DNA from 2 places in the Streptomyces sp. NPDC059456 genome. Region 2 is predicted to be linked to the other one. Evidence: riboswitches for the same ligand, from Rfam matches in the RefSeq annotation. Region 2 holds a riboswitch; the other holds the start of a gene.
The links. Region 2 has a riboswitch for S-adenosylmethionine ahead of ACFXA3_RS16415 (aminotransferase class V-fold PLP-dependent enzyme). Riboswitches for the same ligand answer to the same signal wherever they lie in the genome.
Positions count from the first base shown of each region.

Region 1: it holds a riboswitch for S-adenosylmethionine, as region 2 does, so the genes downstream of both, thrC (threonine synthase) here and ACFXA3_RS16415 (aminotransferase class V-fold PLP-dependent enzyme) in region 2, are expected to answer to the same signal.

Region 1 covers NZ_JBHYVA010000157.1:9,525-12,924, forward strand. Annotated here, with positions in the region: gene ACFXA3_RS16360 (MoaD/ThiS family protein) at 335-613, opposite strand; gene thrC (threonine synthase) at 651-1,925, opposite strand; SAM riboswitch class I at 1,943-2,092, opposite strand; gene ACFXA3_RS16370 (glucosyl-3-phosphoglycerate synthase) at 2,288-3,265, shown strand; gene ACFXA3_RS16375 (trehalose-6-phosphate synthase) at 3,311-3,400, shown strand, end outside.
Region 2 covers NZ_JBHYVA010000158.1:5,887-9,286, reverse strand. Annotated here, with positions in the region: gene trpD (anthranilate phosphoribosyltransferase) at 77-1,168, shown strand; SAM riboswitch class IV at 1,248-1,364, shown strand; gene ACFXA3_RS16415 (aminotransferase class V-fold PLP-dependent enzyme) at 1,596-3,017, shown strand; gene ACFXA3_RS16410 (Lrp/AsnC family transcriptional regulator) at 3,131-3,400, opposite strand, start outside.

The sequences.
Region 1 (3,400 bases), on a different contig from region 2:
GTCCCGGGTCAGAACTTGCGCCGGAACGCCTCGACCGGGGCTGAATGTATCTGCACCGCTGCTGTCTGCAACAGGTCAATCCGACGAGAATTCTGGACACGGGGATACATTGAAATAGAGTGAAAAGTTGGCATATTCCCGGGCAACTCGGACCCGGCATATCTCGCCAAAGCCCCATACCGCACCCGGACATTGACTCAATGTCAACCCTCACGCGACCCGCTCATATGCGGCGGGCAAGTCCAGCGGAGGGGACTTCCCCAACTCTACCGCGCCCAACCAAGCAGAATTACCCCCTCCGCTTTTACCGGAGGGGGTAATTCAGGTTCGTGCGTCAGCAGCCCCCGGCGACGGCGGGAATGATCGAAACACCCGCGCCGTCCGGCGTCACGGCGTCCAGACCGCCCTCGAAGCGCACGTCGTCGTCGTTGACGTAGACGTTCACGAAGCGGCGCAGCTTGCCCTGGTCGTCCAGGACGCGCGCGGCGATGCCCGGGTGGCTCGCCTCCAGGGACGCGATGACCTCGGAGAGGTTCGCGCCCTCGGCCGTGACCTCGGCCTGGCCGCCGGTGTAGGTGCGCAGGATGGTGGGGATGCGGACGTTGACGCTCATGGCGCTACTGCCTTTCCGGTAGGGCGAGGGGGGATGGTCAGGCCAGGCCGGCGGCGCGGAACGCGTCCAGGCTCGGGCGGATGGTGGCGGTCTGCCCGCTGTCCGCGGCCACCGCCTCCAGGGTCTTGAGGCCGTCGCCGGTGTTGAGGACGACCGTGGTCAGCGCCGGGTCGAGCTGCCCGTTCTCGATGAGCTTGCGGGTCACGCCGACGGTGACGCCGCCCGCGGTCTCGGCGAAGATGCCCTCGGTCTGCGCGAGGATCTTGATGGCCTCGACGACCTGCTCGTCGGTGACGTCCTCGACGTAGCCGCCGGTGCGGCGGGCGATGTCCAGGACGTACGGGCCGTCGGCCGGGTTGCCGATGGCGAGCGACTTGGCGATGGTGTTCGGCTTCTGCGGGCGGACCACGTCGTGGCCGGCCTTGAAGGCGGTGGACACCGGGGAGCAGCCCTCGGCCTGGGCGCCGAAGATCTTGTACGGCTTGTCCTCGACCAGACCGAGCTTGATCAGCTCCTGGAGACCCTTGTCGATCTTCGTCAGCTGCGAGCCGGACGCGATCGGGATCACGATCTGGTCGGGCAGCTGCCAGCCGAGCTGCTCGCAGATCTCGTACGCCAGGGTCTTGGAACCCTCGCCGTAGTAGGGGCGCAGGTTGACGTTGACGAAGCCCCAGCCCTCGCCCAGCGGGTCGCCGATGAGCTCGGAGCAGAAACGGTTGACGTCGTCGTAGTTGCCCTCGATGCCGACGAGGTCGCCGCCGTACACACCGGCCATGACGACCTTGCCCTGCTCCAGGTCGTGCGGGATGAACACGCAGGAGCGGAATCCGGCCCGGGCGGCCGCGGCGCCGACGGCGCCGGCCAGGTTGCCGGTGGAGGAGCAGGACAGGGTGGTGAAGCCGAACGCGCGGGCGGCCTCGACGGCGATGGCCACGACGCGGTCCTTGAAGGAGTGCGTCGGGTTGCCGGAGTCGTCCTTGACGTACAGCTTGCCGGTGACGCCGAGCTCCTTGGCCAGGTTCTGCGCGTCGACGAGCTTGGTGAAGCCGGGGTTCAGGCTGGGCTTGGAGGCCACGTCGGCGGGGACGGGCAGCAGCGGGGCGTAGCGCCAGATGTTGTTGGGGCCGGCCTCGATCGCGGCGCGCAGCGCCTCGGGGTCGCCGGCCGGGAGGTCGTAGGCGACTTCGAGCGGACCGAAGCACTCGACGCAGGCGAAGATGGGTCCGAGTTCGAAACGGGTACCGCACTCACGACACGAGAGGCCGGTGGCAGGTCCGAGATCGACAGAGGTGGCAACAGTCTGTGCAGCCATGATGGCGAGGCCCTTTCTCCTCATCTTCCCCATGGCGCACTTCGCCATGAGACGGAATTGGCACCTTCCCTAGCCGGGGACCCCGCTGCTGCAAGCAAGCGCGAGAACCGACTGGAGGGTTGCCGGGGCTTCAACGGGCCGTGTCCCTCTGCCCCTCTGGATGAGCGGTATGGCACCGGATCGCGCGCTCCATGGCGCGGCCGGGCGTTTGTGCGCGGGGACCCCCGGCATGCGGTGGTCCTTCGCGTTGTTCAAGACTGTAACTGAAGGTCCGGGTGGTTGAGACAGCCGTCCGAACCGCGAGATGGATCACTTTTCGGCTGAAAATGCCGAGCGCCGACGAATACCGAGGAGTGCCGAACGTGCTGGAAGAGGTGGAGCGCTGGTTTGCGGACCGCTCCTGGTCCGCGGCCGACCGACCGCTCGACCAGCTGCTTTGCGCCAAGCGGGCGGCGGGCACCACGGTCAGCGTCGTGCTGCCCGCGCTCGACGAGGAGGAGACGGTCGGCGCCATCGTCGAGGTGATCCGGCGCGATCTGATCGACGGGCCGGCGGTGCCGCTCGTCGACGAACTGATCGTGATCGACTCGGGCTCCACCGACCGGACCGCGGAGGTGGCGGCGAAGGCCGGCGCCCGGGTGGTGCACCGCGACGAGATCCTGCCGCGGATCCCGGCCCTGCCCGGCAAGGGCGAGGTGCTGTGGCGCTCGCTGCTGGTGACCACGGGTGACATCGTCTGCTTCGTGGACGCCGACCTGCGGGACTTCTCGTCGGCGTTCGTGTCCGGGATCGTCGGCCCGCTGCTGACGGAGCCGGACGTGCAGTTCGTCAAGGCGATGTACGACCGCCCCTTCGGCGCGGACGCCGACGGGCCCGCCCCCGGCAAGGTCCCGGCCCAGGGGGGCCGGGTGACCGAGCTGGTCGCCCGGCCGCTGCTGAACCTGCACTGGCCGCAGCTGGCCGGGTTCGTCCAGCCGCTGGGCGGCGAGTACGCCGTGCGCCGCTCCCTGCTGGAACGCCTGCCCTTCCCCGTCGGGTACGGCGTCGAGCTGGGCCTGCTGGTCGACGCGCTGCACACCGTCGGGCTGGACGCGCTGGCCCAGGTGGACGTCGGCGTACGGCTGCACCGCCATCAGGACGGCCGGGCGCTGGGCCGCATGGCCGCGGCGATCTACCGCACGGCGCAGCTGCGCCTCTCGCGCGGGCACCTGGTGCGCCCGGAGCTGACCCAGTTCGAGCGCGGGCCGAACGGGTTCGTGCCGCGGACGTACGCCGTGGACACGGAGGAGCGGCCGCCGATGGCCGAGGTCAAGGAGTACTCCGGCCGCAGGGTGGCGTGAGGGAACTGACGTTTGAGCGGGCGGGCCCCGGGCTAGGTTCGCGGCATGGCTTCCCAGGTACTCGTTGCAGCGAACCGCGGCCCGCTCTCCTACGTCCTCGCCGACGACGGCACCCTCACGGCCCGGCGCGGCGGC
Region 2 (3,400 bases):
GACGGGGCTCTTTGCCGTCCCCGGGGCTGGATAGGGTGGACTCCTCAATGCTTGCCGACGGATCCAGGAGCAGACCATGCGCGGACAGAGTCCGGCTGACGCCGGTGGGGTGCCGGCCCTCCCCCAGACTCCGTCCGGGGGTGCCCTCAATTGGCCGGGTCTCCTCGACGCCCTGCTGACCGGCCAGGACCTGCGGGCCGAGGAGACGGCCTGGGCCATGGACCGGATCATGCGCGGAGAGGCCACCGACGCCCAGATCGCCGGTTTCGTGGTGGCGCTGCGGGCCAAGGGGGAGACGGTCGCGGAGATCAACGGCCTCGTCCGGTCCATGTACGGGCACGCCAACCTGATCGAGGTGCCGGGCCGGACGGTGGACATCGTCGGCACCGGTGGCGACGGGGCCAAAACGGTGAACATCTCGACGATGTCGTCGATCGTGGTGGCCGGTACGGGCGCCAAGGTGGTCAAGCACGGCAACCGGGCCGCCTCCTCCGCGAGCGGGTCCTCGGACGTGCTGGAGAAGCTCGGCGTCAACCTGGACCTCACCCCGGCGCGGGTGGTCGAGGTCGCGGAGCAGGCCGGCATCACCTTCTGCTTCGCGGTGAAGTTCCACCCGGCGCTGCGGCACGTGGCCGCGGCCCGCAAGGAGCTGGGGATCCGGACCACCTTCAACTTCCTCGGCCCGCTGACCAACCCGGCGCGGGTACGGGCGCAGGCCACGGGCGTGGCGGACCCGCGGGTGGCGCCCATCGTGGCGGGCGTGCTGGCGGAGCGCGGCTCCTCGGCGCTGGTGTTCCGCGGCGACGACGGCCTGGACGAGCTGACGACCACCGCCACCTCCCGGGTGTGGTGGGTGCGCGACGGCCGGGTGGACGAGCAGGCGTTCGACCCGCGCGACGTGGGCATCGAGCTGGTCGACGTCTCGGCGCTGCGCGGCGCGGACGCCTCGTACAACGCGGACGTCGCCCGCCGTCTGCTGGCCGGCGAGCCCGGCCCGGTCCGCGACGCGGTCCTGCTGAACTCGGCGGCGGCCCTGGTGGCGCTGGACCCCGGCACGGGCTCCCTGGAGGACGAGATCCGCGCGGCGATCGCCCGCGCGGCCGAGTCCATCGACTCGGGAGCGGCGAAGGCGGCCCTGGACCGCTGGGTGACGGCGAGCAACGCCTAGGCGGTTTCGGCCATGGCCCCGGTCCAGCATGCGGACCGGGGTCTTGCGCGTCGGGGATCTTGTGGCAGGATGCTCACCAGGTCACGAGTGACAGCGTTTCGGCCCCGGCTTGCTGTCCGGCAACCCTCCTTCCGTGGCGGGGTGCCCCGGGTGATGACCAGGTCGTAGCCACAAAGGCCTACGGCAAGCGCGGATCCCTCGACACCAGGGGTCCTGGTCTCCCGAGGAGCTTTTCCGTGAGCAAGCGAATGCGATAGGGCGACTCCGCCCCTTCTTCACCCTCCGTGCGGTCCCGAGTCGTCCGCGCGTCGAGGCAACTCCCGTACCACTGGCACATGTGCGTCCGCGTACCCGCGCGCCGCGCATCCGTGCACCCACGTACGGGCCCCCCGAAGCCATTCAGCCTGTCCTGCCGGGAGATACCGCCATGTCCACGTACCCGAACGCCGTCGACGCCACCGCCTCCGCCACCGTCTGCGCCGCCGACCCCGCCTGTGCCCGGCCGCTGCCGGTCCTCGGCCGGGACGTGACCGTCCCCCTCGTCACCGGCGGCGAGGTCACCTACGCGGCCCTGGACTACGCGGCCAGCGCTCCCGCCCTCCAGCGGGTCTGGGACGACGTCGCCGCGTACGCCCCCTACTACGGCAGCGTCCACCGCGGGGCCGGCTACCTCTCCCAGCTCTCCACCGACCTCTTCGAGCAGAGCCGGGCCACCGTCGCCGAGTTCCTCGACTGCCGCGCCGGCGACCAGGTCGTCTTCACCCGCTCCACGACCGACTCGCTGAACCTGCTGGCCGCCGTACTCCCCGCCGACTGCCAGGTGTTCGTCTTCGAGACCGAGCACCACGCCTCACTGCTGCCCTGGGTCGACGCGCGGGTCACCTACCTCGACGCCCCCCGCACCCCGGCCGAGGCCGTCACCACCCTGGAGCGGGCCCTCGCCGACCGTGACCCTCACGGCCCCGCCCTGGTCTGCGTCACCGGCGCCTCCAACGTCACCGGCGAGCTGTGGCCCGTCAAGGAGCTCGCCGCCGCCGCGCACGCCCACGGCGCCCGCATCGTCCTGGACGCCGCCCAACTGGCCCCGCACCACCCCGTCTCCGTGCAGGAGCTGGACGTGGACTGGGTGGCCTTCTCCGGACACAAGCTCTACGCGCCCTTCGGCTCGGGCGTCCTCGCGGGCCGCGCGGACTGGCTCCAGGAGGCGCAGCCGTACCTGGCCGGCGGCGGTGCCTCCCGCAAGGTCGCCCGCCGCGAGGACGGCGGCGTCGACGTCGAGTGGCACACCACCGCCGCCCGCCACGAGGCCGGCTCCCCGAACGTCATCGGCGTCTACTCCATCGCCTCGGCATGCAAGGCCCTGACGGAGGCCGGGTTCGAGAACCTCGTCGCCCGCGAGCGGCACCTCATCGCGAAGGTCCGCGAAGGCCTGGCGGAGGTCCCGGCGGTCCGGATCCTCTCCCTGTTCGGCGACGACGCCCCGCGCGTCGGCGTCATCTCCTTCGTCGTGGACGGCTGGAACAGCTCGCACTTCGCGGCCGCGCTGTCGGCGGAGTACGGGATCGGCGTGCGCGACGGCCTGTTCTGCGCCCACCCGCTGGTCCGCACCCTGCTCGGCAGCGAGCCGCAGGCCCAGGGCGAGTGCGGAGCGCCGGAGGCGGCGCCGGGCGAGCTCCCCCGGACTTCGTCCGGGGGGACCCCCACCCTGAACGCCATCCGCGTCAGCTTCGGCGCGGGCACCCCGGACGAGCACGTGGAGCGGTTCGTGCAGGCGGTCAAGGAGCTCGTCGCGGACGGCGCCAAGTGGCAGTACCGCACCGAAGAGGGCCGCTGCGTCCCGGCCGTGTGACGGTGTCCGCGGCCCGCCGGGGGCCGGGTGGCGCTGCCCGGCGAGGGTCTTCCGGGACCGTGACCCGCCCCGGCGAGGGTCTTCCGGGACCGTGACCCGCCCCGGCGCGGGGGTTACGCGTCCAGACCGATGGCGAAGGCCGCTTCCAGGTCGTGCTGGGAGTAGGTGCGGAACGCCACGTGGGTGTCCGTCGCCTCCACGCCCGGGATCTTGCTGATGCGGCCGGGGATGATGTCCGCCAGATTCTCGTGGCGGGCCACGCGCACCAGCGCGATCAGGTCGTACGTACCGGTGACGGAGTAGACCTCGCTGACGCTGTCCAGCGCGGCGATGGACTCGGCGATCTCGGGGATACGGTCCACGCTGGTCTTGATGAGCACGAT